Regions from separate parts of the Pseudomonas sp. WOUb67 genome, predicted to be linked through region 3. Evidence: riboswitches for the same ligand, from Rfam matches in the RefSeq annotation. Region 3 holds a riboswitch; each other region holds the start of a gene.
What was found. A riboswitch is a leader RNA that binds a small molecule or an ion and turns the genes downstream of it on or off. The one in region 3 is predicted to bind cobalamin.
Positions count from the first base shown of each region.

Region 1: it holds a riboswitch for cobalamin, as region 3 does, so the genes downstream of both, ABOC32_RS21990 (ABC transporter substrate-binding protein) here and cobW (cobalamin biosynthesis protein CobW) in region 3, are expected to answer to the same signal.
Region 2: it holds a riboswitch for cobalamin, as region 3 does, so the genes downstream of both, cobO (cob(I)yrinic acid a,c-diamide adenosyltransferase) here and cobW (cobalamin biosynthesis protein CobW) in region 3, are expected to answer to the same signal.
Region 4: it holds a riboswitch for cobalamin, as region 3 does, so the genes downstream of both, ABOC32_RS17180 (CbtB domain-containing protein) here and cobW (cobalamin biosynthesis protein CobW) in region 3, are expected to answer to the same signal.

Region 1 covers NZ_CP170112.1:4,951,786-4,959,076, forward strand. The annotation lists gene ABOC32_RS21980 (TonB-dependent receptor) at 1-1,504, shown strand, start outside; gene ABOC32_RS21985 (DUF1624 domain-containing protein) at 1,690-2,856, shown strand; cobalamin riboswitch at 2,885-3,082, shown strand; gene ABOC32_RS21990 (ABC transporter substrate-binding protein) at 3,194-4,204, shown strand; gene ABOC32_RS21995 (FecCD family ABC transporter permease) at 4,204-5,220, shown strand; gene ABOC32_RS22000 (ABC transporter ATP-binding protein) at 5,217-6,005, shown strand; gene ABOC32_RS22005 (pseudoazurin) at 6,023-6,457, shown strand; gene ABOC32_RS22010 (OprD family porin) at 6,454-7,291, shown strand, end outside.
Region 2 covers NZ_CP170112.1:5,866,985-5,874,275, forward strand. The annotation lists gene cbiB (adenosylcobinamide-phosphate synthase CbiB) at 1-265, opposite strand, end outside; gene bluB (5,6-dimethylbenzimidazole synthase) at 262-912, opposite strand; gene ABOC32_RS25915 (cobyrinate a,c-diamide synthase) at 909-2,204, opposite strand; gene cobO (cob(I)yrinic acid a,c-diamide adenosyltransferase) at 2,201-2,812, opposite strand; cobalamin riboswitch at 2,933-3,153, opposite strand; gene ABOC32_RS25925 (PQQ-dependent sugar dehydrogenase) at 4,015-5,322, shown strand; gene ABOC32_RS25930 (C40 family peptidase) at 5,379-5,912, opposite strand; gene ABOC32_RS25935 (NlpC/P60 family protein) at 6,054-6,701, opposite strand; gene hda (DnaA regulatory inactivator Hda) at 6,828-7,291, opposite strand, start outside.
Region 3 covers NZ_CP170112.1:4,282,208-4,289,498, reverse strand. The annotation lists gene ABOC32_RS19100 (LysR family transcriptional regulator) at 1-13, opposite strand, end outside; gene ABOC32_RS19095 (multidrug/biocide efflux PACE transporter) at 106-534, shown strand; gene ABOC32_RS19090 (branched-chain amino acid aminotransferase) at 730-1,749, opposite strand; gene ABOC32_RS19085 (ATP-binding cassette domain-containing protein) at 1,983-3,560, opposite strand; gene ABOC32_RS19080 (hypothetical protein) at 3,729-4,091, opposite strand; gene ABOC32_RS19075 (glyoxalase superfamily protein) at 4,088-4,465, opposite strand; cobalamin riboswitch at 4,566-4,782, shown strand; gene cobW (cobalamin biosynthesis protein CobW) at 4,883-5,950, shown strand; gene cobN (cobaltochelatase subunit CobN) at 5,954-7,291, shown strand, end outside.
Region 4 covers NZ_CP170112.1:3,810,907-3,818,197, forward strand. The annotation lists gene ABOC32_RS17150 (transporter substrate-binding domain-containing protein) at 1-1,442, opposite strand, end outside; gene ABOC32_RS17155 (response regulator transcription factor) at 1,456-2,070, opposite strand; gene ABOC32_RS17160 (DUF1272 domain-containing protein) at 2,293-2,535, opposite strand; gene cobM (precorrin-4 C(11)-methyltransferase) at 2,602-3,354, opposite strand; gene ABOC32_RS17170 (cobalamin biosynthesis protein) at 3,388-3,777, opposite strand; gene ABOC32_RS17175 (CbtA family protein) at 3,777-4,463, opposite strand; gene ABOC32_RS17180 (CbtB domain-containing protein) at 4,473-4,661, opposite strand; cobalamin riboswitch at 4,756-4,979, opposite strand; gene ABOC32_RS17185 (TonB-dependent receptor plug domain-containing protein) at 5,159-7,291, opposite strand, start outside.

The sequences.
Region 1 (7,291 bases), 670 kb from region 3:
CTATCGCCTGACCCTCAACCAGCAGGCCGGCAACGGCTGGGTCGACCGCACCACTTCGCGCAGCCTGGCCCTGAGCGCCGCGCTGCGTTTCGATGCCAGTGACGACTTGAGCTTCACCCTTGCCCACGACCGTGGCGATGCAGAGCCGGCCAACTACTACGGCACCCCGCTGATCGACGGCCACTACCGCAGCAGCCTGCGCAAGAAAAACTACAACGTGCAGAACGACGTGCAGCACTACGTCGATGAGTGGACCCGGCTGACCACCGACTGGACGCTGAACGACCACGTCAGCGCCAGCAACCAGCTGTACTACATCAAGAGCCGCCGCCACTGGCGCAACGCCGAAGACTACAGCTGGGACGCCGAGCGCCAACAGTTGCAGCGCGGCAGCTACCTGGAGATCAAGCACAACCAGGAGCAGTTCGGCGACCGCCAGACCTTCACCTTCGACCACACGTTGTTCGGCCTGGCCAGCAAGACCGTGGTCGGCGCGGAGTACAACAAGGTCCGCTTCAACGTCGACAGCAACTCACCCTACAACGATGTGGGCGGTGATTTCATCGACCCTTGGCAGCCAGAGCCGGGCTGGTTCCACAGCGCCTCGCCCCTGCGCCCGCAAACCTTGTCCAGTACCCACACCTTCGCCCTGTTCGCGGAAAACCGCCTGCTGCTCAGTGACCGGCTGTCGCTGGTCACCGGCGTGCGCCGCGACCAGAACCACATCGACCGCACCAACCTGACCAACGACAGCCGCAGCGACCGCAGCCTGCAGGGTGGCAACTGGCGCGCCGGGCTGGTGTTCGCGGTCACCGACGACCTGTCGCTGTACGGGCAGTACTCCACCAGCGAAGAGGGGGTCAACAACCTCATCAGCCTCAACCCCACCCAGATGCACTATGACCTGACCGAAGCGAAGCAGACCGAAATAGGCCTCAAGCAGCGCTTCTGGGAAGGCCGAGGCGAATGGACACTTGCCGCCTACCACATCGTCAAGAAGAAGCTGCTGGTGGACGACCCGATCACCCACGAGAAGCAACAGGCCGGGCAGCAGACCTCCGATGGCCTTGAGGCCACCCTGGAACTGGCGCTGGCGCATCAGTGGCAGGTGTCGGCCAACGCATCGCTGGTGCGTGCCAGGTATGACGACTTCGACGAGATGGTCGGCGGCGTGGCGCAGGACCGTGCCGGCAACCGGCCGGCCAACGTGCCACGGCGTACCGCCAACCTGTGGTTGAGCAAAGGCTTCGGGCAACAGGTGGAAGCCGGCATTGGTGCGCGCTATGTGGATGAGCGCTATGCCGATACCGCCAATACCCAGAGCGCCCCCGGGTACACCGTGGTCGATGCCAACATCGGCTGGCAGGTGCTGCCGGATGTGAAGTTGGGCTTGCAGTTGAACAACCTGTTTGATCGCGAGTATGTGCAGTCGGCGTTCAGTGGGCAGCAGTGGTTGATGGGGATGCCACGGTCGTACTTTGCGACGGTGGATTACACCTTCTGACCTGAGTTGCCTGTAACGGCTTCTTCACAGCGCAAGGCTGCTCCTACAAGTCACCACCGGCCGGTAGGAGCAGCCTTGCGCTGCGAAGAGGCCCGCATAGGCAATAGAAAAACCCCTACCAACCCCTAACCAATTAGTTATAAGATAACGTTTCACATGACATTAATTCCTATCAGCGACCCTCCATGACAAGCGCCAGCGCCACGCCTTCCCTGATCACCCAGCGCCTGCAGAGCATCGATGCCCTGCGCGGCCTGGTGATTCTGTTCATGCTTCTGGACCACGTCCGCGAAACCTTCTTCCTGCACCGCCAGGTCAGCGACCCGATGGCCATCGACGCCACGGAGCCTTCGCTGTTCTTCAGCCGCACCCTGGCCCACCTCTGCGCGCCAGTGTTCGTCCTGCTGACCGGCCTGTCGGCCTGGCTGTATGGCGAAAAACACCAGGGCCGTGGCGATGTCTCGGCATTCCTGTTCAAGCGCGGGCTGTTCCTGGTAGTGCTGGAATTCACCCTGGTCAACTTCGCCTGGACCTTCCAACTGCCCCCCAGCGTGATCTACCTGCAAGTCATCTGGGCCATCGGCGTCAGCATGATCGCCCTGTCGCTGCTGGTATGGCTGCCACGTGCCGCCCTGCTCGCCTTGGGCGCAGTCATCATTGCCGGCCACAACCTGCTCGACGGCCTGCACTTTGGCGTGGAGTCCGCCCTGCACGTGCCATGGGCCATCCTGCACGACCGTGGCTGGCTTGAGTTCTCCGAAAACCTGCGCCTGCGCACCTCCTACCCGGTGTTGCCATGGATCGGGGTCATCGCCCTGGGCTATGGCCTGGGCCCCTGGTTTGCCCGTGGCAGCACGGCCGACCAACGCCAGCAGCGCTTGCTGCTGGCTGGGCTGATCGCCTTGCTGGGGTTTGTCGTGTTGCGCTTGTTCAACGGCTACGGCGAGGCGCCGTGGAGCGGTTACCCAACCCTCACCCAAACCGTGATGAGTTTCTTCAACATCACCAAATACCCGCCGTCACTGCTGTTCCTGGCGCTCACCCTGGGCTGCGGCCTGCTGTTGCTGCGCGCCTTCGAGCGCGCCGGCCAGGCCCGCTGGATCAGCGCACTGGCGGTGTTTGGCGCAGCACCGATGTTCTTCTACCTGTTGCACCTGTACGTGCTGAAGCTGCTGTATCTGGCCAGCGTGGCGCTGTTCGGCCTCAACCATGGCGACTACTTCGGCTTCGACGGCATCGCGGCGGTGTGGCTGGGCGCTGCCTTGCTGGCGGTCTCGCTGTACCTGCCGGTGCGCGGGTTCGCTCGCCTGAAAGCACGCCGCCGCGACATCACCTGGCTGAAGTACTTCTGAAAAGCGTTTTCACCCGGCGGCGCGATGGTCTACCATGCGGGCCGCCGGTTTCCACCACGGAATTAATAGGGAATCCCAGGCCCGTCAATACGGGCCAAACGGAACTGCCCCCGCAACTGTAGGTGCCGAGCCTGCTCCATCGATGCCACTGGGCCACACGCCCGGGAAGGCCGGAGCCGGGCCATGACGCACCAGTCAGGAGACCTGCCGGCCTACATTTACCAACCGGCGGGGTGTCCGGGATTGGCCATCAGTGTTGCCCCTGCCATCGGCGGGGGCTCGGCGATGCCTGTCCGTGCGTTCCTCACCCGAACTGTCCGATAGGAGATCGCCCAGCATGCTGCCCCGTTTCGCCACCCTGCTCGCCGGCCTTGGCCTCACTGGCCTGGCCCAGGCTGCCGCCACCCACTACCCGCTGACGGTCGAGAACTGCGGCAAACCGCAAACCTTCGCCCAGGCGCCGCAGCGCGCCGTCACCATCGGCCAGGCCGGCACCGAGATGCTCTACGCACTCGGGCTGGGCGACAAGCTGGCGGGTACCTCGCTGTGGTTCAACAACGTGTTGCCCGAGTACCAGGCGCAGAACGCCAAGGTGCCGCGCCTGGCCGACAATGACCCCAGTTTCGAGGCCGTGGTCGGCAAGCGCCCGCAACTGGTGACCGTGCAGTTCGAATGGATGGTCGGCGCCCAGGGCGTGGTGGGCACCCGCGAGCAGTTCGATGAACTGAAGATACCCACCTACCTGCTGCCGTCGGACTGCGAAGGCAAGGACAACCTGGTCGGCGCCGACGGTACCCGCCTGCAGGCGTTCCAGGTCAGCAGCATCTACAAGAGCGTCAGCCAGCTGGCCGAGATTTTCGATGTGCAGGACCGTGGCACTGCGCTGAACGCCGAGCTGAAAGGCCGCCTGGACAGCGCCAAGGCACAACTGGCCGGCAAGGACCTGTCCGCCACCTCGGCACTGTTCTGGTTCTCCAGCGCCGACCTCGACATCGACCCTTACGTGGCGGGCCGCCAGGGTGTCGCTGACTTCATGCTGCGCACCCTGGGCGTGCGCAATGTGGTCGAGTCCACCGAGGAGTGGCCTACTGTTGGCTGGGAAACCCTGGCCAAAGCCAACCCTACCTGGCTGATCATCGCCCGCATGGACCGCCGCCGCTTCCCCGCCGACGACTACCAGAAAAAGCTGGACTTCCTGCGTAACGACCCGGTAACCCGCAACATGGACGCGGTGAAGCACAACCGCATCATCGTCCTCGACGCCGACGCCATGCAGGCCGGCATTCGCCTGTTCCGCGGCCTGCAAACCTTGTCGGCAGCCTTCGCCAGCGGTAAAGCGGCCCAGTGATGATTCGCCTGTTACCCTGCATCGCTGTCGCCCTGGCGGCACTGTTGGCCGCCTTGCTGGCCGGCACTGCAATCGGTGAGACCAACCTGTCTCCCAGCGTGGTCGGCCAGGTGCTGGCCAACCACCTGTGGCAGGCCGGCTACCCGGTTGACCCGATCGACGCCGGCATCGTCTGGAACTACCGCCTGACCCGCACACTGGTCGCGGCAGCCTGCGGTGCCGGCCTGGCCACCTGTGGTGTGGTTCTCCAGGCGCTGCTGCGCAACCCGCTGGCCGAACCGTACCTGCTGGGCTTGTCGGCCGGCGCTTCGACCGGTGCAGTGCTGGTCGGCCTGCTGGGCCTGGGTAGCCTGGCGCTGAGCATGTCCGGGGGCGCTTTCATCGGTGCGTTGGCAGCGTTCGCCCTGGTGCTGCTACTGGCCCGCGCGGCCGGCCCAGGCAGCAACAACGCGCAGGTGATCCTCGCCGGCATCGCCGGCTCGCAACTGTTTAACGCCCTCACCGCCTTTCTCATCACCAAGTCGGCCACCGCCGAACAGGCACGCGGCATTCTGTTCTGGCTGTTGGGCAATCTCAGCGGCGTGCGTTGGCCTTCCGTGTGGCTGGCCGTACCGGTGGCGCTGTTCGGCCTGGTGGTGTGCCTGTTGCACCGCCGCGCGCTGGATGCCTTCACCTTCGGCGCCGATTCGGCTGCATCGCTGGGCATCCCGGTGCGGCGCACCCAGTTACTGCTGATCAGTTGCACGGCACTGGTCACGGCCGTGATGGTGTCCATCGTCGGCGCCATCGGCTTTGTCGGGCTGGTAATTCCGCATGCCTTGCGGCTGCTGCTCGGCCCCGGGCACAGCCGCCTGTTGCCCGCCAGCGCACTGGGCGGTGCACTGTTCCTGATTGCTGCCGACATTCTTTCGCGCACCTTGATCACGGGCCAGGTGATCCCCGTGGGCGTGGTCACCGCACTGATCGGTGCACCCGTCTTCGCGCTGATTCTGGTCAGCCGCCGAGGGCACTCATGACAGTCATGACCGCTGTACAGCTTGCACCGCTGAGTTGCCAGGGCCTGGGGCTGGAACTGGCCGGCAATACCGTGCTGCGCGATATCGAGCTTAGCGTTGTGGCGGGTGAGACCTTGGGCATCGTCGGCCCCAATGGCTCCGGCAAGTCCTCACTGCTCAAGTTGCTCGCGGGGCTGCGCAAGCCGGCCAGCGGCAGCGTGCAACTGCTGGGCGAACCGCTGGCACAGCTGCCCCGGCGCCGTGTTGCCCAGGCCTTGGCGCTGGTTGAGCAACAGGCCGATACCCTCGATGCAATCAGTGTGTTCGATGCCGTTGCCTTGGGCCGTACACCGTGGCTGTCAGCACTGGCACCGTTCTCTCGGGAGGACCGTGCCATCGTCGAGCAGGCCCTGGCGGACCTAGACGCCCTGCACCTGCGCACACGCCTGTGGGGTTCGCTGTCGGGTGGCGAGCGCCAGCGCGTGCACATCGCCCGCGCCCTGGCGCAACGGCCACAGGTACTGTTGCTGGACGAGCCGACCAACCACCTGGACATTCAGCACCAGCTCAGCCTGCTGCAGCAGGTTCAAGCCCTGCCGGTAACCACGCTGGTGGCCCTGCACGACCTCAACCAGGCACTCACCTGCGACCGCGTCGCGGTGCTCGACAAGGGCCGCCTGGTTGCCCTTGGCAAACCCTTTGAAGTCCTCACGCCCGAGCGCCTGCTGTGCACCTTCGGCGTGCAGGCCCGCTACCTCACCGACCCCTTCGATGGCGCGCGCATCCTGCGTTTTCGCGCCCCCTGAACCAGGAAGTTCTACCGATGCTGTTGCGCCCTGTCGCCCTGCTGCTTGCCACCGCCCTACTTGCCCCCGCCGCACTGGCTGAAGTGCATGAAGTGAAAATGCTCAACCGCGGCAGCGAAGGCGCGATGGTGTACGAGCCGGACCACCTGCGCATTGCCCCCGGCGACACCGTGCGCTTTCTGCCCACCCAGAGCGGGCACAATGCGGCCAGCGTGCCCGGCCTGCTGCCCCCCGGCGCCGAACCCTTCAAGAGCAAGTTGAACCAGCCGTTCGAGCACACCTTCAGCGTGTCGGGCGTCTACGGCATCCAGTGCATTCCGCACCTGGCGATGGGCATGGTGATGGTGATCCAGGTGGGCGATGCGCCGGCTGCCGAATTACCCGCCAGCTTGCCTGCACGGGCGCAAGCCCGCCTCGCGGCCCAGTTGCACAAGCTCGAGGCCGCACGATGAGCCGGCTCATGTTGGCACTGCCGCTGCTGGGGTTGTCGCCCTTTGCCCTGGCCGACTCCGCGCAGTCGCAAAGCAACGGTTTTGTCGAAGACAGCAGCTGGAGCATCCTCAACCGCAGCGTATTCGACCAGCGCGACTACAAGCACGGTGGGCGCAACAGTGCCGGGCGCAATGCCTATAAACCGCGCAGCGAACGCAATGGCAAGGCTGAGGAATGGGCCTACGGCTTGATGGGGACATTCCAGTCCGGCTTCACCCAGGGCCTGATCGGCGTCGGCGTCGATGCCCATGCCTACCTGGGCGTGCAACTGGACAGTGGTGGCGGGCGCGTGGGCAAAGCCCGCCTGCTGGGGGTGGATAACGACGGGCACCCGAAAAACGAATACAGCCGTGGGGGCGCGGCGCTGAAGTTACGGGTGTCCAATACCGTGCTGTCCTACGGCGAGCAACGGGTCAAAACCCCGGTGTTCAGCTCTTCCGACAGCCGCCTGCTGCCCGAGACCGCCACCGGGTTCTTTTTCACCAGCAGCGAATTCGACACGCTCAAGCTGGTGGCCGGGCACTTCAACGAAAACGCCGACCGCAATGCCTCCAGCCACGACCAAGGCTTTGCGGTGAACTACTCCAATGGCAAACAGGGCAACAGTTTCGACCTGGCCGGCGTGGTCTGGAACCCTGGGGCAGCGTTCAGCGGCAGCCTGTACACCTCCCGCTACGAGGACAGCTGGAACCAGCACTACCTGGGCAGCACCCTCACCCACGCCCTGGATGACCGCCGCAGCGTCAGCCTGGACTTGAACCTTTACCGCACCACAGACACCGGCAAGGCGCTGT
Region 2 (7,291 bases), 1.6 Mb from region 3:
CAAGGGCGCAGTACAGCGCCAGCACATCCACCAGCCAGCCAATGTAGGGCAGCCAGGACAGGATCAGCGCCACCAGGGTGAGCGGTACCACCGCCAGAAACCACGCACTCACGCCGTGGCTGCGCCAGCCGCGGCCACCTGCATTCAGGCGACGCTCCAGGTTACCGGCCATATTGCCGAAGGCCACCAGCGGGTGGCGCCGCTGCGGTTCGCCCAGCAAGGCATCCAGGGCCACCCCGGCCATGGTCAGCAAGGCCACGCTCATTGGCGCTCTCCCCATTGGTTTTCGTACAGCATGTCACTCAAGGGCCGTTCTTCGGCCCAGTGTTCCAGCACCAGCATGGGCGCCGGGTAAAATTCGGTCACCGGCCCCAGGCACAGCACCGCCACCGGCTTGGCCCCATCCGGCATGCCCAGCAGTGCCGCCAGCGCCAAGGGGTCGAACAGCGACACCCAGCCCATGCCCAGCCCTTCGCCACGGGCCGCCAGCCACAGGTTCTGGATGGCGCAGGCCAGCGAGGCCAGGTCCATCTCCGGCAAGGTGCGACGGCCGAAGATGTGCGGCTCGCGGTTGTCCATCAAGGCCGCTACCAGCAGCTCGGCACAGTCGTTGATGCCTTCTACCTTCAGTTTCATGAAGTCATCCGACCGCTCGCCCAATGCTTCGGCGGTGCGCAGCCGCTCCGCCTCCACCAGGGCCTGGATGCGGGTGCGCAGTTCACGCTGGGTGATGCGGATAAACCGCCAGGGCTGCATCAAACCGACGCTGGGCGCCTGGTGCGCGGCTGCCAGCAGGCGGCCAAGCAGCTCCGGCGCCACCTGGCCACCGGCGAAATGGCGCATGTCGCGGCGCTCGCCAATGGCCCGGTAGATCGCGGCGCGTTCGGCGTCGCTGTAAGCGTGTTCGCTCATGGTCGCAGCAGCGCCGCCGCCGCATCCGGGTTGGAGGGGAAGTAGAAGTGCACGTAGGAGGCCGTCAGCCGGCCCAGGCGATACACCGCTTCGTTGCCCCGCCCGCCGTTGGGGCTGAGGCCCCGGGCAATCGGTTCCAGCGGCGTGCTGGTCAGCGAGTGGTGATAGGTGTGACCGCGCAGGGTACCTTCCGGCAGCTCCACTGCCTGCAAGGCCAGGGCCGCCAGGCGCTTCTGCATGGTCGCCTCGCCCGGCAGCAAGCCGAGCAGTTCGGCACGCTCGCCGGCGACGTCAGTCAGGGCATCGAGCAGGTAGAGCATGCCGCCACACTCGGCCAGCAACGGCTTGCCCTGGGCATGATGGGCACGGATTGCCTCGCTCATCGGCGCATTGGCGGCCAGGGCGTGGTGATGCAGTTCGGGATAACCGCCCGGGAGGTACAGGCTGTCCACCACCGGCAGTTCGCGGTCATGCAGCGGCGAAAAGAATTCCAGCTGCGCACCCAGGTTACGCAGCAGTTCAAGGTTTGCGCCATAGGTGAAGGCGAACGCCTCGTCCCGCGCCACACCAATGCGCACGCCAGCCAGCGAGGCGGCACAGGCTTGCGGTTCGGGTTCGGCAAAAGTCACCGGCGGTGGCAAGGCTGCGTCACAGCTGGCGCCCAGCGCTTCGGCTGCGGCATCCAGGCGGGCATCCAGGTCGTTCAGCTCGCTGGCCTGCACCAGCCCCAGATGACGGCTGGGCAACTCGATGCCGCGCTCGCGGGACAAGCCGCCATACCAGCGCAGGCCTTCGGTCAGGCTGCCTTCCAGCAATTGTGCATGGCGCAGGCTACCCACCCGGTTGGCCAGCACGCCGGCGAACGGCAGGTCGGCCTGGTAACGCGCCAGGCCCAGGGCCAGGGCGCCGAAGGTCTGGGCCATGGCCGTGCCGTCGATCACCGCCAGCACCGGTACCCCGAAATGGCGCGCCAGGTCGGCGCTGGACGGGGTGCCATCGAACAGCCCCATCACGCCTTCGATCAAGATCAGGTCGGCCTCACCGGCCGCTTCCCACAGCAGGCGGCGGCTTTCGTCGGCACCGATCATCCACAAATCCAGCTGGTACACCGGCGCGCCGCTGGCCCGTTCGAGAATCATCGGGTCAAGGAAGTCGGGCCCACACTTGAACACCCGCACCTTGCGCCCGAGGTTGCGGTGCAGGCGGGCCAGGGCAGCAGTGACGGTGGTCTTGCCCTGGCCAGAGGCCGGTGCCGCGATCAACACGGCGGGGCAGTGGCGCGATTGACTCACAGTTCGACGCCCTTCTGTGCGCGGATACCGGCCTGGAAGGCGTGCTTGAGCATGCCCATCTCGGTCACGGTATCGGCCAGTTCGATCATTTCGGGCTTGGCAGCGCGGCCAGTGACGATCACGTGCTGCATGGGCGGGCGGGCCTGGATATCGGACAGTACCTGGTCGAGGTCGAGGTAGCCGTGCTTGAGGGCGATATTCAGCTCATCCAGCACCACGAACTGCACACTTGGGTCTTGCAGCAACTGGCGCGACACCGCCCAGGCGGCTTCGGCGGCAGCGATGTCGCGCTGGCGGTCCTGGGTTTCCCAGGTAAAGCCTTCGCCCATCACGTGGTAGCGCACCTGCTCGGGGAAGCGGCGGAAGAACAGCTCTTCGCCGGTGCTGTTGCGGCCCTTGATGAACTGCACCACACCGCACTGCATGCCATGGCCCAGGGCGCGCGCGAGCATGCCGAAGGCCGAGCTGCTCTTGCCCTTGCCATTGCCGGTCAGCACCAGCAGCAGGCCGCATTCGTTGGGGGAATTGGCGATGCGTTCGTCGATGACCGCCTTCTTGCGCTGCATGCGCGCCAAGTGGCGTTCGTCGCGTTCGGTGGGTTCGCTCATCAGGGTTCTCCGCAGGCTGGCACCATGGCAAGGCGTGGTGACAGGTAATAGGCAGGCAGACGGAGAACGCGCAGGGGCCATGGCAGGGGGCCACGGTGCACCGCGCATCACCCTCCGTGATGCCGTTGACAGTTCCAGGCCGGTCTCCGGGCTTGTGAGCGGGCTTTGGCCCTGGCCTGCGCGCCTTCCCGGATGCTGGCATCCAGTGGCCCTGCGCGGCCTTCTACTCACCTACCGTTGCGGGGGCAGCGCCGGAATCGCGCCATGCTGGCGCCCACCGGCTTCCCAGTTTCACCCTGCCCAGCCGGGGCTGGCAGGGCACCTGAAACACGCGCGAAGGTTAGAGGGTTGCACCCGGAGCGTCAATCGAAGCGGGTGTTGCAGCGACGTATGCTCTTGATCTGGCTCTTGATCTAGCTCTTGATCTAGCTCTTGATCTAGCTCTTGATCTTGATCTGGCTTTTGATCTTCGCGACTTCAGGAGGCCGAACGCAGGCCTTGCGGAGGGAGGTGACGGGCATGGATGCCCGTCAAGCGCTGGGCCCCAGGATGGGGCCTGCAGCGCGGTCCTCCCGGGAGCAAGGCCGGAGTGAGGGAACCCCGGAGCGCAGCGCAGGGGCCGGATGATCGGAGCGCAGCGTTTTTTGGTTACTTTTTGTCGCGTTTGACAAAAAGTGACTCGCTGTAAGAGCGAAAAGGTGAGTCAGTGTCACCATCGCAAATGGAGTTTTCGACTTATCAAAACCGACGCTTAAGCTTTTAGCTTTTAGCTTTTAGCTTTTGAGGTGTGGGCATTCACACCGAGCAGACATTCGTTCGCGCAGGTGGCGCATAGTCACCTTTCCGCCCTTACGGCGGGTCACTTTTTGTCAAACGCGACAAAAAGTAACCAAAAAACGCTGCGCTCCCATCATCCGGCCCCTACGCTGCGCTCCGGGGTCCCCTCGCTCCGGGCTTGCTCCCGGGAGGACCGCGCTGCAGGCCCCATCCTGGGGCCCAGCGCTTGACGGGCATCCATGCCCGTCACCTCCCTCCGCAAGCCCTGCGCTCGGCCTCCTGAAGTCGCAATCTGCGTCGCCTGAACTATCGCGCGTTTAAAAGCAAAAGCCGAAGCAAGAGCAAGAGCAAGAGCAAGCCGAGGGGAACCTGGCGAACGCCGACAGCCTCTCAATTGAAAAGGCCTTCGTTAAAGGACGCCGCACATGAAATGCCTGATGCCTTGGTTAATAGCAGCCAGCCTGGCAGGCTGCGGCGAAACAGCCCTGTTGAGCGTAAACGAGGGCAGCGGGCCCAACCCCAGCCTCCCCGCCCCCGTCACGACATTGATCCCCACCGTAAATATCGCCCCCGCAATCGGCTGGCCAAAAGGCAAGAAGCCCACCGCTGCGCCAGGCACCCAGGTCGCCCCCTTCGCCAGCGGCCTCGACCACCCACGCTGGCTCTACCTACTGCCCAACGGCGATGTGCTGGTAGCCGAGACCAACGCGCCACCCAAACCCGAAGATGGCAAAGGCATTCGCGGCTGGGCCATGGGCAAGGCAATGAAACGCGCCGGCGCGACCGTACCCAGTGCCAACCGCATTACCCTGCTGCGCGATGCCGACCACGATGGCGTGGCAGAAATCCACACCCCTTTCATCGAAGGGCTCAACTCCCCTTTCGGCATGACATTGGTGGGTAAAGACTTGTACGTGGCCGACACCGACAGGCTGCTGCGCTTTCACTATGAACCGGGCGCCATGCAGATTACCGACAAGGGGCAGCCGGTAACCGAGTTGCCCGGCGGCCCCCTGAACCATCACTGGACCAAGAACGTGATCGCAAGCCCCGACGGCAAGAAGCTCTACGTCACGGTTGGCTCGAACAGCAACGTCGGGGAAAACGGCATGGAAAAAGAGCAAGGCCGCGCCGCGATCTGGGAAGTGGACCCGGCAAGCGGCAAGCACCGGCTGTTCGCCACCGGCCTGCGCAACCCCAACGGACTCGCCTGGGAGCCGCACAGCAAGGCCTTGTGGACAGCAGTCAACGAACGTGACGAAATCGGCAGCGACCTGGTGCCGGATTACATCACCTCGGTGAAAGACCGCGGCTTCTATGGCTGGCCATACAGCTACTACGGGCAGCACGTAGACCAACGGGTACACCCGCAGGCCCCGCAGAAGGTCGCCCAGGCGCTGGCGCCCGACTACGCGGTGGGCCCACACACCGCATCCCTGGGGCTGGCATTCACCGAACCTGGCATGTTGCCGCCGCCTTTCGAACAGGGCGCATTGGTCGGCCAGCACGGGTCGTGGAACCGTAAACCACACAGTGGCTACAAAGTGTTGTTCGTACCCTTCGACCGTTCAGGCAAACCTGTGGGCCGCCCCATCGACCTGCTCACAGGGTTTCTCGATAGCGATGGCAAGGCAATGGGGCGACCGGTGGGAGTCATCAACGACGGGAAAGGCGGGATATTGGTGGCCGACGATGTCGGCAATGTCATCTGGCGGGTGAGCAAAGCACCTTGAGCCCGACGGCCTGTATCGGCCCCGCTGAACGGGGCCGCTGCTTCAGGCATTGAGAATCAGGGGTTCTGCGCCAGATGCCCTTGCGGAATCACGCGCTTGGCCTGCAGGTAGGCCTTGGCCCAGTAGCTGTTGGACAGATAGTCCAGGCGTACCGTGCCACCTGTGGAGGGCGCATGCACGAAGCGCCCTTCCCCTACGTAAATGCCGGCATGGCTGACCTGCGAACCACCACCGGTGGCAAAGAACACCAGGTCGCCGGATTGCAGCGCCTTGGCATCCACCGTCGGGGCGCGCATGACGATCATCTCGCGCGTGGAACGCGGCAAGCTGATGCCGGCCGCATCACGGTAGACGTATTTGATCAAACCACTGCAATCGAAGCCGGAGTCCGGGGTGTTGCCGCCCCAGCGATAAGGCGTACCCACCAGACCAATGGCACGGATCAGCACGTCATCGGCAATCGGCGAAGGGCTCGGTTGGCTATAGCTCACCTGCGGCTGAACCACAGGGGCCGGCGCAGGCGCGCGGCTGGAGCAGGCAGCAAGCAATGCCGCCAGGGAGAGAAATGCGAAGCGCGCCATCTTTATCATGGCCAGAACATCCTGTCTGAGACCGCTGCGCAGCAGCCGAAAAGAGTTGAGAATTTAGATTAGACGCTTTCTGTAAATGCGCACGGCGGCGAGCTTTTTTTCAAAAGCATCGCCGCCGCGGCAGGATATATCATTTTGCTATCAGTTGCGCGCGATGTTGGTCGGCGCCATGGCCAAGGCACGCTTGGCTTCGATGAAGGTCTTGCTCCAGTAGCGGTCACCGAGGCTGTCGATGCGCACACCACCGCTGCGGCGGCTGCTGGAGTGGATGAACTGGTTGTCACCCAGGTAGATGCCGGCATGGCTGACGCGGCCGCGGCCATTGGTGCTGAAGAACAGCAGGTCACCAGGCTTGAGCTTGTTGCGGGCCACTTTCGGGGCATCGACGTTGATCATTTCACGCGTGGAGCGCGGCAGGGTCATGCCCGCCTCTTCGCGGAACAGGTAGCCGATGAAACCACTGCAGTCGAAGCCGGACTTTTCCGAGGTACCACCGAAGCGGTAGCGGGTGCCGATCAAGGCCATGCCGCGCTCGAGAATGCTGTCCGCCAGAACGGGCAGCTGGTAAGGCTTGCTGTTGCTGGAGAAAGCCGCCAGGTCATCTTCAGTGGCCAGCTCTTCCGGTTCGCCGAATACCGACGAGGACGAGGCTTTGGCCTTGATTGCCGACTGTGCGGCAATCGGGGTGTGATCCTGCGGCTCTGAATGAGAAGCTGGGCCTTGGGCCGCGCAGCCAAAAAGCAGGGTCACGAGTGCGAGTGGCACGAGGGGTGCGAAGCGCTTTAGCATGGGCACGACCGTGTCTGTAATCCTTTAGAGGGGGAAACTATGCCCTCTATCATGGCCATTTGCAAATTTTATCGAAAAAGATGTGACTTTTTTGTTTTGCCGCTCTGGCCCAGCGTTTTCAGGGGGTTACCAGCCCAGGGTTTCCTTGAGGAAAGGGATGGTGAGCTTGCGTTGTGCCTGCAGCGAGGCCTGGTCGAGGCGTTCGAGCAGGTCGAACAGCGCACTCATGCTGCGCGCACCGCGGGTAAGGATGAAGTGGCCGACTTCGTCGGTAAGGTGCAGGCCGCGGCGCGAAGCACGCAATTGCAGGGCACGCAGCTTGTCTTCGTCGGACAGGCCCCGCATCTGGAACACCAGGGCCAGGGTCAGGCGCGACTTCAGGTCCGGCAGCTTGATCGGCAGCTCCCGTGGCGATGCCGAAGCGGCCAGCAGCAGGCGCCGGCCGCTGTCGCGCAGGCGGTTGAACAGGTGGAACATGGCCTCTTCCCAGTCTGCCTTGCCTGCAATCACATGCAGGTCGTCGATGCAGACCAGTTCGTACTGGGCCAGGTAGTCGAGCACCTCTACGCCACGGTCGAGCAGTTGCGCCA
Region 3 (7,291 bases):
GTGAGTAGCGCATGGTATTGATAAAACCGATGGTAGCTATGTCGCGAGTATCAGTTCTATCAAAGAAAATAGGAAGCACGACTCACGCAATGGATGGAATTTGCAATGAAAACGGTCTCTTTCACCGAACGCCTGGTACACGCCGTGGGCTACGAAGTATTCGCCGTGCTGCTGTGCGCACCGCTGTTGTCCTGGGTGATGGGCAAATCGCTGGCGACGGCGGGGGCACTGGCGGTGACCCTGTCGCTGATCGCCATGTTGTGGAACATGGTCTACAACGCGCTGGTCGACCGCTGGGTGCAGACTGAGCGCATCCACTGGAAGGCCAGTGCGCGCTTTGTGCACGGCCTGGGCTTCGAGGCCGGGCTGGTGGTGTGGTGCCTGCCGGTGGCGGCATGGATGCTGGATATTTCGCTGCTGCAAGCGTTCATGGTTGAACTGGGCTTCTTCGTGATCATTCTGCCCTACACCGTGCTGTACAACTGGGCGTTTGACAAAGCACGGCACCTGCTGATGCAGCGTCGCCTGGCATAACTTGCTGCTCGCAAGTCCGAACGCTCACGCGTTCCCTGTGGGAGCGGGCGCGCCCGCGAAGCAGGCGACGCGGTGGATGGCACCGGCTGCGCCGGTGTTCGCGGGCACGCCCGCTCCCACAGGGTCATCAACCCCTTCAACAAAAACGGGGCATGCCATTGCTGGCATGCCCCGTTTTCATACAGCTGATGCGCCTCAGGCGACTTTGACGATCCAGCCTGCCGGTGCTTCAACATCACCGCTCTGGATGCCGGTCAGCTCGTTGTAGAGCTTCTGGGTAACCGGGCCGACCTTTTCCAGGTCGTGGAACACGTGCAGCTTGCCGTTGTACTCGATACCGCCGATCGGGGTGATTACCGCAGCAGTACCGCAAGCGCCGGCTTCGATGAAGCGGTCCAGCTTGCTGATTTCGACGTCGCCTTCGATCACGGTCAGGCCCAGGCGTGATTGCGCCAGTTCCATCAGCGACAGGCGGGTGATGCCTGGCAGCACCGAGGCCGATTTCGGGGTCACGAACTCGTTGTTGCCGGTAATGCCGAAGAAGTTGGCCGAACCGACTTCCTCGATCTTGGTGTGGGTCAGCGGATCGAGGTAGATGGCGTCGGCGAAGTTGGCCTTCTTGGCTTCAGCGCCCGGCTGCAGGCTGGCAGCGTAGTTGCCACCGACCTTGGCTGCGCCGGTGCCTTGTGGGGCGGCGCGGTCGAAGCTGGAGATCTGGAAGTTGTGCGGCTTCATGCCGCCCTTGAAGTACGAGCCAACCGGAATGGCGAAGACCGAGAAGATGAACTCGGGGGCGGTGCGCACGCCAATGTTGTCACCGGTACCGATCACGAACGGGCGCAGGTACAGGGCGCCTTTGCCGTGCGGTGGCACGAACTTTTCGTTGGCCTTGACCACTTGCTTGCACGCTTCGATGAACACATCGGTCGGCACGTGCGGCATCAGCAGGCGGGCGCAGCTGCGCTGCATGCGGGCGGCGTTCTGGTCCGGGCGGAACAGGTTGATCGAGCCGTCCTTGCAACGGTAGGCCTTGAGGCCTTCGAAGCACTGCTGGCCGTAGTGCAGGGCCGTGGAGCCTTCACTGATGTGCAGGACGTTGTCGTCGGTCAGGGTGCCCTTGTCCCACTCGCCATTGCGCCATACGGACAGGTAGCGTTTGTCGGTTTTGATGTAGTCGAAACCCAGCTTGTCCCAGTTAATGCTTTCGTTGCTCATGACACCCTCATTGTCTTGCAAGTGCCCGATCGCTCGGGCTGCTGTTATATGCGCACCACGCCACCATAATACATCCATCGCGGATCGGGAACGGCCAGTCACGAATTGATAGCCTGCGATGCATTATTCTGGGTCTGCGGTCGTTGTAGGAGCAGCCTTGTGCTGCGAAGAGGCCGGTCCATTGGATGCAATTGTGTCGCCAGTACCGGCCCTTTCGCAGCACAAGGCTGCTCCTACAAATGCAGGTAGCCATGCAGGGCCAGGTTTTCCAGCAGTACCGCATCATGGGACGCCACCATCAGCGCCCCGCGAAACTGACCGAGCATGCGCTCCAGGGCTGCCAGTGACGGCAGGTCCAGGTGGTTGCCGGGCTCGTCCAGCAGCAACAGGTCGAGTGGCCGCTCGCGGTACAGCACGGCGGCCAGCGCGGCCTTCATCCGCTCGCCTCCGCTGAGCAGGCTGCTGGGCAGTTCGATACGGGCCGCATCCAGGCCCAGTTGTGCCAGGCGGCTGCGCAATTCGCCCTGGGCCAGCACCGGGTTGGCCCGGCGCAGGTGTTCGAGCACGCTGATGTGGCCTGGTAGCGTGCTGCAGTGCTGGTCGAGCAGGGCGGTTTCGCCACTGAGGCGTAACTGGTCGGGCGGTGCGGGTAACTCCCCGTTCAGCAGCCTGAGCAGGGTGGACTTGCCACTGCCATTGGCGCCGGTCAAGCCCAGCCGCTGGCCCAGGCACAAGCGCAGGTCAAGCGGTTTGCGGGTGCCTCGGGGCAAGCGAAGTGCCTGCAGGGCCAACACCTCCCGGCCCGCATGACGTTGTGGCGTGGGCGCGTGCAGGGCAATGGCGCTGTGTTGTTCGACCTCGCGGGTGGCGTCATGCACTTTGCCCAGCAGTGCTTGGCGGGCATCGCGATGGTCGCGGCGCTGCTTGCCCGCTGTGGCCTGGCTGCGCTCCTGCTGGCGGTCGACCAGGATCTTGGCCTGGTTGGCATTTTTGGCTTGGCGCCCGGCGCGGGCCTGATGGCGTTCCAGGCTTTCGCGCTGGCGCAGCAATTCACGGGCCTGGCGCTGCTGTTCTTGCTTAAGCCGGGCAAGTTGCTGCTCGGCCAGTGCCGCCTGGCTAGCCTTTTGTGCTGCATAGAAGTTGTAGTTGCCGCCATAGGCCTGCAACCCCAGGCTAGATAATTCGACGATGCGCGCCATGTGCGCCAGCAGGCTGCGGTCGTGGCTGATCACCAGCAAACCCCGGTCCCAGGCCTCGATCATGCCAAGCAGCTGGGCACGAGCGTCGCTGTCCAGGTGATTGCTCGGTTCGTCGAGGATCAGGTAGTCGGCACCGCTTAGCCATGCGCCAACCAGCGCCACGCGCATGGCCTGGCCACCGCTCAGGCTGCTTGCGGGCTGGCGCCAGTCGAGTTGACCCAGGCCGTTGCGCTGCAGGTGCACCTGCAATTGTTCGCGGATATCCCAGCGCTCGCCAACGGTGTCGAAATCCTGGGGGTTGATGCTGCCGTGCTCGATGCGCTCCAGCGCCGCAATCACCGACCCCACCTGGGCCAGATCGGCAAGCGTGGCGCTGCGTTCGATTACCTGCTGGTTCAGTAGATGGACAAGGCCAAAGCGCCGGCAATGGCCGCTGCTCGGTTCGCGCTGGCCGGCAAGCATTTGCCCAAGCAGGCTCTTGCCCACGCCATTGCGCCCGACCAGGCCGGTGCGGCGTTGGTCGAAGGTTTCGTTGAGGTCGGTAAACAGCAGCCTGCCATCAGGCAAGGCCAAGGAGACGCTGTCCAGCGTCAGGATTGACGTGTTCGTCATGCACAACTCCACAAATGCCGCGACATCTCCGGCGCGAACCGGAGGCTGAAGACTGGCCGTCGAACGGACGGCGGCATCAATGGCGCATTGGACGAACACCTCGTAATAGGGGAGTGCGTAGCCTAACGAACCGCCGGGGGCGGGTAAAGCACCGCCCGCCAGCTGGCCTCAGCGCTGCTTCTGCAAGCACTTGGCCCAGTCGCCACCGTGGCCGTGTGCGCAGGCCTCTTCACTGTCGAAGCGCACGTGCCAGGCAGGGTGATCCAGCTGGATGCCGGCGTGGTCCAACGCCTGACTGGTCAGCGCCACCATGCGCGCTTTTGCTTCGCCCGCCACCGCAGCAGCTTTGTCGGCCTCGTGCTCGAACACCCAGGTGATCCGCAGGCTGGCTGGGAAATCCTCAGGGTCAAGGCGGTGGGTGAGCCAGGTGAAACCGACGATTTCTGCTTTGGCGGTTTCGCAGGCATCGGTCAGGCACGCCACCAGCTCGCGCTCCAAGCGGGCCATTTCGCGTTTGCCCAGCGTCTTCACGGGTTGGCCTCGTCATCAATCTGCTGGCAGAAGCGCAGGCGGTTGCCGAACGGGTCGTACACCTGCATCTGCAGGCCCCAGTCCAGGCGCTCGGCTTCGGGCCGGGCGTAGCCGTACTGTTTGCCTTGCAGTTCACGCTCCAGCGCGCGCAGGTCGTCGATGCGGGCAAACACGGTAGAGCCGGGGCAGGCATCACCGTGGTGCTCGGAAAGGTGCAGGATCAGGCCGTCGCGGTGAATCTGCACATACAGGGGCAGGTCCGGGCTGAATCGGTGCTCCCAGTCGACGCTGAAGCCGAGGAAATCGAGGTAGAACTCCTTGGCCTTGTCGACCGAGAAGATGCGCAGTACCGGTATGGCGGGGGCGAGGGGCATGGGGCTTCCTTGACCGTGGGCAAAGGTGCCACTGTAGCGCAGTTGCAGCCCTTGTGGTCGGCCAGCCCGCAGCAATGGTTGACCACCCGCCAGGCACTGCGTAGCCTTGCCACTTCGAGGTTCTTCGGCCAGGCCGAAGCTAAGACGGGAACGCGGTACAAGCCGCGGCTGCCCCCGCAACTGTAAGCACCGACAACGGATCGACACAGCCACTGCGTCAACGCGCGGGAAGGCGTCATCCCGCCAGCCCGCTGTTCAACCGAACGGGGAGATGGAACGGTGCAAGCCAGGAGACCTGCCTCGCAACGTTTTCGACTTTCAACCGGGCGGGGTGATCCGGTGGCGAACAAGCCCGGCCTACCTGGCCCGCGGCTGTCGTCCTGCATGCCCGCGCCACTCTGCCAAGGGCAATGCGACATGAAAACACTGGCCAAGCTCCCCGTTACCATCGTCACCGGCTTCCTCGGCTCGGGCAAGACCACCTTGCTGCGCCACATGCTCGACAACGCCCAGGGCCGCCGCATTGCGGTCATCGTCAACGAATTTGGCGAACTGGGCATCGACGGCGAAATCCTCAAGCAGTGCAGCATTGGTTGCACCGAAGAAGAAGCCAGCGGCCGCGTCTATGAACTGGCCAACGGCTGCCTGTGCTGCACCGTGCAGGAAGAGTTCTTCCCGGTCATGCGCGAGCTGGTGGCCCGCCGTGGCGACCTGGACCACATCCTGATCGAAACCAGCGGCCTGGCCTTGCCCAAACCGTTGGTGCAGGCCTTCCAGTGGCCGGAAATCCGCAACGCCTGCACCGTCGACGCGGTCATCACCGTGGTCGACAGCCCGGCCGTGGCCGCCGGCACCTTCGCCGCCTACCCGGACCAGGTCGATGCCCAGCGCAAGCTCGACCCTAACCTGGACCACGAATCGCCACTGCACGAGCTGTTCGCTGACCAACTGGCCAGCGCCGACCTGGTGGTACTGAACAAGGCCGACCTGATCGACGCCGAAGGCCTGGCCAAGGTCCGCGCCGAAGTGGCCGAAGAACTGCCGCCGGCCGTCAAGGTGGTCGAGGCCAGCAGCGGCAAGCTGCCACTGGAGGTGCTGCTGGGCGTGGGCGCCGAGTCCGAGGCACACATCGATGGCCGCCGTACCCACCACGATTCGCACCACGACGGCGATGATCATGACGACCATGACCATGACGCCTTCGATTCCATCTCCATCGACCTGCCGGAGGCTGACGAAAGCCTGCTGCTCGACGCCCTGACCCAGCTGGTGGTGGAGTTCGGCATCCTGCGCGCCAAAGGCTTCGCTGCCATCCCGGGCAAGCCGATGCGCCTGCTGGTACAAGGCGTGGGTACCCGTTTCGACAAGCACTTCGACCGCGCCTGGCGTGCCGACGAGCCGCGCATCACCCGCCTGGTGCTGATCGGCCAGGAACTGGACGCTGCCCAGCTGGAAGCGCGCCTGCGCCAGGCCTTGGGCGCCTGACCCATGCACCTGCTGCGGACCCAGCCCGGCGGCTTCGTGCCGGACGACAGTATTGCCGATCTCGGCCAGACACCCGCCGAACTGGTGATTCTCTGCAGCGGCGATTCGCACCTGGCGTTGCTCGCCGATACCGCCGAGCAATTACCTGAAGGCTTCCCCAGCCTGCGCCTGGCCAACCCGATGCAGGTGCAGAACCACGCTTCGGTCGACCTGTATGTCGACCAGGTGCTGCGCCATGCCAAGGTCATTCTGGTGTCGCTGCACGGCGGCGTCGGTTACTGGCGCTATGGCGTCGAGCAACTGGTCGAGCTGGCCGCCCGTGGCGTGCAGCTGATTATGGTGCCGGGCGATGACCGCCCGGACCCGGAGCTGACCCGCCTTGGCACCGTTACGGGCGAGCAGGCCGAGCGCCTCTGGCACTACTTGCGCCAAGGCGGCAAGGCCAATGCCATAAACCTGTACAACTGCCTGGCCAACCAGTGGCTGGGCCGCGATTATGCCTGGGACGAGCCGCAACCCTTGCCGCGCACCGCCGTGTATCACCCGGCCAAGGGCAGTGTGGCGCTGGAAGACTGGTACCCGCACTGGCACCCGGACTACCCGGTGGCGCCGCTGCTGTTCTACCGCTCCCACTTGCAGGCGGCCAACACCGGGTTCATCGACGTGTTCTGCCAGCGCCTGCAGGCGGCTGGCTTGAACCCGTTGCCGATCGCCGTGGCCAGCCTCAAGGAAAGCGCCTGCCTGGAGCAGGTCGAAGCCTGGCTGGACGAAGTCGGTGCCGAAGTGCTGGTCAATACCACCGGTTTTGCCCTGTCCAGCCCCGAACGCCCCAACCTGCGCCCGTTCCGCCGCGACATCCCGGTACTGCAGGCCATCTGCGCGCAGGACAACCAGCCCGGCTGGGAAGCCAGCGAACAGGGGCTGGGTGCGCGTGACCTGGCCATGCACATCGCCTTGCCCGAACTGGACGGGCGCATCATTACCCGCCCGGTCAGTTTCAAAGACATGGCCTGGCGCAGCGAGCGCAGCCAATCCGACGTGGTGTGCTACCGCGCCCACCCCGAGCGGATGGACTTTGTTGCCGAACTGGCCCGCCGCTGGGTCGAACTGGCGCGCCTGCCCAATACCCAGAAGCGCGTTGCCCTGGTGCTGGCCAACTACCCGACCCGCGATGGCCGTATTGGCAATGGCGTCGGCCTGGACACGCCCGCTGCCGCACTGAACATCCTCAAGGCGCTGCAAGCCGAAGGCTACCCGCTGGCCGATTTGCCGGGCAGCGGCACGCAACTGATTCACCAGCTGCTTGGCGGCGTGACCAACGACCTGGACCATCTCGACCAG
Region 4 (7,291 bases), 470 kb from region 3:
GGGTCGTCGTCCAGCACGCTGGCGATGCGCAGGCGGCCCTTGAAGACGTGGCTGATGTAGTAGGCGGCATTGATCTGGCTGCTAAGGGCAACGTCGGCAGCCCCACCGGCCACGGCCTCCATGAGACCGAGCGGGTTGTCCACTTCCACCAGCCGGGCCTGCGGATAGCGTTGTTGCAGCAGCGCCCGCTGCGGCGAGCCGCGTATCAGGGCGATGCGCTGGCCATCCAGCGCCTTGTCTTGTGCTGGGTACGTACTGTCGCTACGGGTCACCAGTACGCGTGGGCTGACCAGGTAGGGGCGGGTATAGCGCATTTGTTTCGCGCGATCCGTGCCATAGCCCAGAGCGCCAATCATTTGTGCATCGCCACGTGCCAGGCGCTCGACCATCGCCTGCGCCGAATCGCTTTCGACCGCGTTGAAGTGCAGTCCTGTGCGCAGCGAAATCTGTTTCAGCAGGTCAAGGGTGATGCCGGTTGGGCGGTGTTCGGCGTCGTTGAACGTCAGTGGCGCCAACGAGGTGTTGACCAACACATCGATGTTGGGGTGGGCAGCGATCCAGGCTTCTTCTTCCTTGGTCAAGGCGGTTGGGTGGCGCTGTAGCAGCAGGCTGGTGTTACCACTGCTCCAGCGGCGCAGGATGTTCAGGCGTTCGCTGTCGTTGATGCGGGCCAGCGCCATGTCGACCAACCGATGCAAGCGAGGGTTGTCGCGCGCCAGGGCAAAGGCAAATGCGCCAGCAGGGACCTGGCAGAAGTGGTCGATTCTCAGCGTGCCCTGGTAACTCTTGCCAATCGTGAAGTCGGTACTGATGGCATCGCCCAGGTACGCATCGGCCTCGCCCAGATCGACAGCGGCCAGCCCGGCCAGGGTCGAGCGGTACAGGCTTAGCTGCGCTTTGGGGTACAGGTTGCGTACGGTGCTGGCCGGCAGGTAGTGATCGACCATGGCCAGGCGCAAGCCGGTGGGGTCGAGTATATTCTTCAGACTGCTTCCCTCGCGGGTGACGATGACCGGCATGTCGTCGGCATACGGGGTGCTCAGGTCAAGCTGGGCGTCTGCCGCCTCGAAGGCATTGGAGCTGCCCAGCAGGTCGATACTGCCCTCACGCAAAGCAGCGATGGCCTCGTGGCGATTATCGAAGCGCCGCACTTCGACGTTTACGCCCAGCTGCTCGGCGATGATGCCGGCATAGTCTGCGCTAATCCCCTCATAGTCCTGCTGGCTGGCGTTGATTTCGAACGGCGGATAGTCGGGTCGCGAGCTGCCCAGCACCAGGTATTGGCGTTGCCGCAGCCAATCCCGATCTTCGCTGGACAGTTGCAACGGGGCTGCGGCGCTGACCGAGCGCGCCAGCAGCTGGCGAGGTTCGCTACTGGCCAGCAGCACGGTGGGGCTGGTCAGGCCGATGGCCAGGAGCATGCACGCCAGCAGGCGCTTCATGGCGGGCGGACGCTCAGTAGACGCTATTGCGTTTGGCCAGGTCGACCATTTCAACCAGCGATTCGGTCTTGAGCTTTTCCATGATACGGCCCCGGTAGGTGCTGATGGTCTTGGCACTCAGGTTCATGCAGGTACCGATATTCTTGTTGTTTTCGCCGCGCGCCAGGCGCCGCAGCACTTCCATTTCACGGTTCGACAGGCTGGCCAGGCGCACCGGTTCGCTCTCCAGCGAGTTGCTGTTGACCGACATTTGCGGGAAGGTCGAATAGCCCTTGACCAGGGCCTTGAGGGCAAACAGCAGTGCTTCGTGGTCCTCTTCCTTGGTGACGAAAGCGCCGATGCCGGCATCCAGGCAGCGCCGCACGTACAGGTCGGTGGCCTGGCCGGTCAGCACCATGATCTTGGGCACAGGTTCCAGGCACTGCAGGCGCTTGATCACTTCCATGCCGTCCAGGCCGGGTAGGCCGATGTCGAGCACGACCACGTCCGGGCGCAGGTCGCGGGCTACCTGCGCCACTTCGCTGCCATTACCCACCTCACCCACGACATGAAAACGTTCACGCTCCAGTAGTAGGCGCAAGGACAGCCGAACAATGGGGTGGTCGTCGACGATCAGCACGGTTGTCATGTGGAAAACTCCTGTCGAGATGTGGTCCGCTTCCTGGAACACTCAGGAATACGTCTGCAAGTGGGTTAATCGGAAGCGCTGCAAGATACGACCAATCCCGAGGTTTGGTAATGCCGAGTATAGAAGTGTTGATAGTCCGCGCGCTTGTTGTTGAAAATTCCTACAAGCAATGGGAAAGACATCACCCTATCTAAGCGGCAATGCCTGGTTTGAGGTGTGGCGTCAGGCGCAAGCAACGTGTGCTTTGTTCACGCGCTGGGTGGCCGCGGGGTTATTCATCAGCGCCTGGCCCACCCGCGTCGGGCGGGCCACCAGCTGGCCGCTACAGTTCGGGCAGCGGCCCTGGAAGCGGGTGTCGGCGCAGGCGCGGCAGAAGGTACATTCGAAGGAGCAGATCAGCGCATCGGGGCTGTCGCCCGGCAGGTCGGTATCGCAGCACTCGCAGTTGGGGCGTAATTCCAGCATGGGTGTGACTCCTGTTCGCAGGCGGGAACCCGGAGTCTGCTACGCCCGTGGCAATGCTGGCAATGCTCAGTCGCCAGGGCGATACAGATGGGCGTGCCCGGCACGGTACAAGGCCGACTCGGCGAATGGCGTATCCCCGAGCACGTGGCCCACCAGGATCAGCGCCGTGCGGCGAAAATCCTTGGCGGCAACCCTTTCGACGATATCGCCAAGGGTGCCGCGCACCCAGTCCTGGTCTGGCCAGGTGGCACGATGTACCACCGCCACCGGGCAGTGCGCACCGTAGTGCGGCAGCAGTTCTTCGACGATCCGCGACAGGTGCTTGACCCCCAGGTGAATCGCCAAGGTGCTGCCATGGCGCGCCAGGTCGCCCAGCTGCTCGCCGGGCGGCATTGGCGAACTGTCGCCATAGCGGGTGAGGATCACCGTCTGCGCCACCTGTGGCAGGGTCAGCTCGCAGCCGAGCAGGGCAGCGCTGGCCGCCGTGGCGGTGACCCCGGGGATGATCTGGTAATCGATGCCCAGCGCCTGCAGATGGCGGATCTGCTCACCGATGGCGCCGTACAGGCTGGGGTCGCCGCTATGTACCCGGGCCACGTCCTGGCCTTGTTCGTGCGCACTGCGCATGGCGGCGATGATCTGTTCCAGGTGCAGTTCGGCACTGTTGATCACGGTCTCGGCCTGGTGGCCTTCGAGCACGGCAGCAGGCACCAGTGAGCCGGCATAGATGATCACCGGGCACTGGCGGATCAGCCGTTGGCCCTTGACCGTGATCAGTTCCGGGTCGCCGGGGCCGGCCCCGATGAAGTACACCGTCATGGAAAGTCCTTGCGGGAAAGAGGAGCGAATTGTTCAGCAGGCCAGGGCGAGGGTCGCCGGGCCCAGTACTTGGCGGGTCAGCAGCAACCGGGCTGTGCTGCCGGGCCGCTGGCTGGCCAGGGCCAGCGCCGTGCTTTCGGCCACACCCCAGCAGCCACTGTGGGCATGGGCTGTGGCAGAGCGGTGGCTTAGCAGCGGCTCAAAGGCTTGCAGTTGTGCGCCATGGTACAGCACCAAGGGCAAGCCAAGGCGTTCGGCCAGTTGCTGCAAGCCGGCTTCGTCGGCCTTGAGGCTGATACTGGCAATGCCGCGCAGGTCGGCAAGCGCCAGGCCCTGGCTAGCCAGGGCTTGGAGCAGCAGGGTATGCAGGGTATCCGCCGGGCAACCCCGGCGGCAGCCGATGCCGGCGTAGAACGCTGGCATCAGGCCTTGCTGGAGCGGCGGAACAGCCACGCACTGAGCAGGCCCAAGGCCACCCAGAAAGCAGCGTTGGTCAGCCAGGAGGCCATCTTGAACTGGGTCTCCAGTGCTTCGGGGGCCAGGCTTTCATGTACTTCGGGCTGTGGAGCGCCGATCACATGGGGGATTACCAGCAACACGGCGCCCAGCGCCTTCAGCAGCCAGTGGCGGGCGAACACCAGCAAGGCCAGGCCAAGAGCGGTGGCGCTGGCCGTGCCAATCCACCAAGCCTGGCGTTGCCCCAGGTCGGCAGCAGCAGTGCCGGGCAGCTCCGGTGGCAGCCCCAACGTCGGGGCCAGGCAGAACACAGCGAACCCGGCCAGGCCCCACAGCGCACCGGTGCCGGCACGCTGCGGTTCGCGCAGGCTGTACAGGGCGGCGAGAATCAGGGCGAAGCCGACTGCGACCACCAGGTTGCCCCCGGTGGTGGACAGCACCCGCTGCCAGCCGTCTTCCGGCGACCAGGCTTCGGCGCTGTGCTCATGGGCGGCCACTTCTCCACCATGTTCGTGCTGTGCGGCCGGGGCCGAGGATTCGTAGGTTTCCGCCTCAAGAATCAGCGGGGCGACCCAGAAGCTTTGCAGCAGGGTCAGCAGCAGGGCCGCAAGCAGCCCGCTGAAGCCCGCGGTACGGGCAATGCGCGTGATCATCAGGCGTACTCAGTGGCAGGGGAAGGCGGCGCTGTGGCGGGTGTCGTGGGCGGCGTTGTGCACGGCCTCGATGTGCGAGAAACCGGCGAAGTACACCAGGCACAGGCCCAGCAGGCTGGCGCCGACGGCGACGACGACGCGCTGGCTGAGGGTGACGGGTGTGGCAAGGCTGTGTTGCTTGGTGCTGGTGACGGGCATGACGCGTTCCTCTGCTTTTTGTGGGCAACGGGCAAGCGCGGCATCCCTGATGCGTGACCGCCCAGGGGAATGCAACAGCGCCCGCCCACCGCGGGGTGTTCATGAACGCCAGGCCGGTCTCCGGGCTTGCGAGGAGGAGCAGGGCTCCTGCAAAGCGTCACCTTCCCATGCCGGACTACAAGGCACAGTGGTACAGACACTTCACTCGCTTACCGTTGCGGGGGCAGCACCGGTCTTGTCCGGCCCTGCTGGAGGGCCTGGGACGCACCGGTTTCCCGTTTCACCCCCTGTGGGGGCACCTGAACGTGAGGCATAAGGAGACCATGGGGCGGGCTTTGCGTCAATTGCCAAGTACCGAGGGCGCAACGCACACCTGTGGGAGCGGGTTTACCCGCGAACACCGGCTTTGCCGGTGCCATGCACCGGGTTGGATTCTTCGCGGGTGAACCCGCTCCCACAGAGGTGTGCGCCAAGCCAGGGACAGGCGTGCAGCTGCTTCAGAAGTCATAGGCAAGCTTGGTGTACCAATAGCCGCCACCCGGGTGGAACGGCGGGTTGCCGTACGCCGCCTGGTTGCCGTTGGCGTTGTACACGCCGTTCTTGTCGGGCCGCACATTGAAGATGTTGGTGCCGCCCACACTGACGGTCAGGCTGTCGAACAGCAGGTAGGACAGGTCCAGGTCGGTGATCCACTTGGCGCCGAAGGTGCGGTCCTGGGCCTGGTTCTGCTGCCAGGTCTCGACTTTGCCGTAGCGGGTGGTCTGCAAGGTACCGGTGAAGTTGCCCAGCAACCACTGGCTGCCCAGCACCCATTTGGTTTTCGGTGAGGCTGCCACCAGGTCGCCTTCGCGGCCATGGCCGACCACGTCGATACCGGCAGCGGCCAGCGCTGCGGGCGTACCCCGGGTGCCGCGCACGGTGGTCTTGTTCCAGTTGAAGCCCAAGGTCCAGCGCACATCGCCCCAGGCACCGAACTCGCTGGTGTGGTCACCCACCAGGTCGAGGCCGCGGGTGCGGGTATCGAAGGCGTTGGTGTAATAGTTGATCCAGGTGGTGCGCGCCAGGCCCAGCGATTCGAGGATGTCGCCAATGGCACCGGCTCCGTTCTGCCGGTCGTAGAGGTTTTCGGTCAGCAGGATGCGGTCGTCGATGTCGATCAGGTAGGTGTCCAGGGTAACGCTGGTGCGGCGCGCCGGTTGCCAGGTCAGGCCAAGGCCGGCGTTGCGCGATTTCTCCGGGTCGAGCTTGTCGCCGCCGAATGCCAGCGCGGCGGCACTGCCGGGCGCGACAGTGCGGCGCAAGGCCGGCACCACATTGCCGTCGGCGTCCAGCGCGGTGCGGTTGTCGCTGACCGTGTAGCCGCTCTGGGTCAGCGACGGTGCGCGGAAACCGCTGCCCAGGGTGCCGCGTACCGCCACGGTTTCGCTCAATTCGTAGCGTGAATTGAGCTTGAAGCTGGCGGTATTGCCCGAGTCGTCGTCGTAGTGCTCGACCCGCGCGGCGGCGCCCAGGTACCAGCGCGGGGTCAGGTCCAGGCCGAGGTCGAGGTAGGCGGCATAGTTGTTGCGCTTCACATCGGCCTCGTCTTCCGGGCGGATGGTCAGCGCAGCCTGGGCGCCCACGGCGGTCTGACCGTTGGCCAGCGCGTACAGCGGGTTGGGGCGCCCGTCGGCCAAGGTGGCCGGGTAGGTGTAGGGCCCGACGCTGTAGGCGATGGGGTCGCCGGCGAAGGTCTGGAAGCGCTCCCAGCGGTGCTCCAGGCCCGCCGAAACGCGGGTGGGTACCGCCAGGCCGAACAGGCCGTCGAAGGCGCGGGTGATGTCCAGGTTGTTTACCCACTGGTCGAACTGCAAGGTTGCCAGGTCATCGAACGAGGTTGGCGAGGCCGGGCCGTAGGTGGGGTTGATGGTCAGGTCGCTGGACTGCTGGTTCTTGTTGCGCCCGCAGGTGGTGGACAGGTCCCAGTCCCAGGCACCGGCGGCGCCTCGGGCGCCGAGCAGCCATTGGTAGTCGGTGTCCTTGATGTTGTTGAGCGGGAAGTAGCCGTCTGGGAACAACTCGGGGATCGAGGCGTTGCTGTTGGGCAGGCGGTAGTTGTTGAAGGCCTCGAGCTTGCGCTCGGCATAGGTGGCGAACGAGTACAGTTTCAGGTCGTCGCTGATGGGCAGTTCGGCGTTGTAACCGAGGTTGAAGGCACGCAGATCGGGGTCGCCGTTTTTCACCGCCCGGTGGTCCCAGGCGGCCTGGCGGTCGTCTTCGAAGTAGGCGCGGTAACCGGGGGCAGCCTTGTCGATCCAGTTGGCGGTGCCGCGCTTGCGTGCCTCCCCAGACAGGTGCAGGAAACCGCCGTCACCCAGGCTGAAGCCCTGGTCGCCGGCCAGCTTGATGGTTTCGCCCTGGCCGCTGTACAGCTGGCCGTAGCTGCTTTCGTAATGGCCACCACTGCTGGTGCTCTTGAGGATGATGTTGATCACCCCGGCCACTGCATCCGAGCCGTACTGGGCGGCGGCGCTGTCTTTCAGGACTTCGATGTGCGACACCGCACTGACCGGGATCATGTCGATATCCACGGCGTTGGCACCGCTGTTGTCGGTCGAGCCGCTGGCCGGCACAGCGCTGTTGTGGCGGCG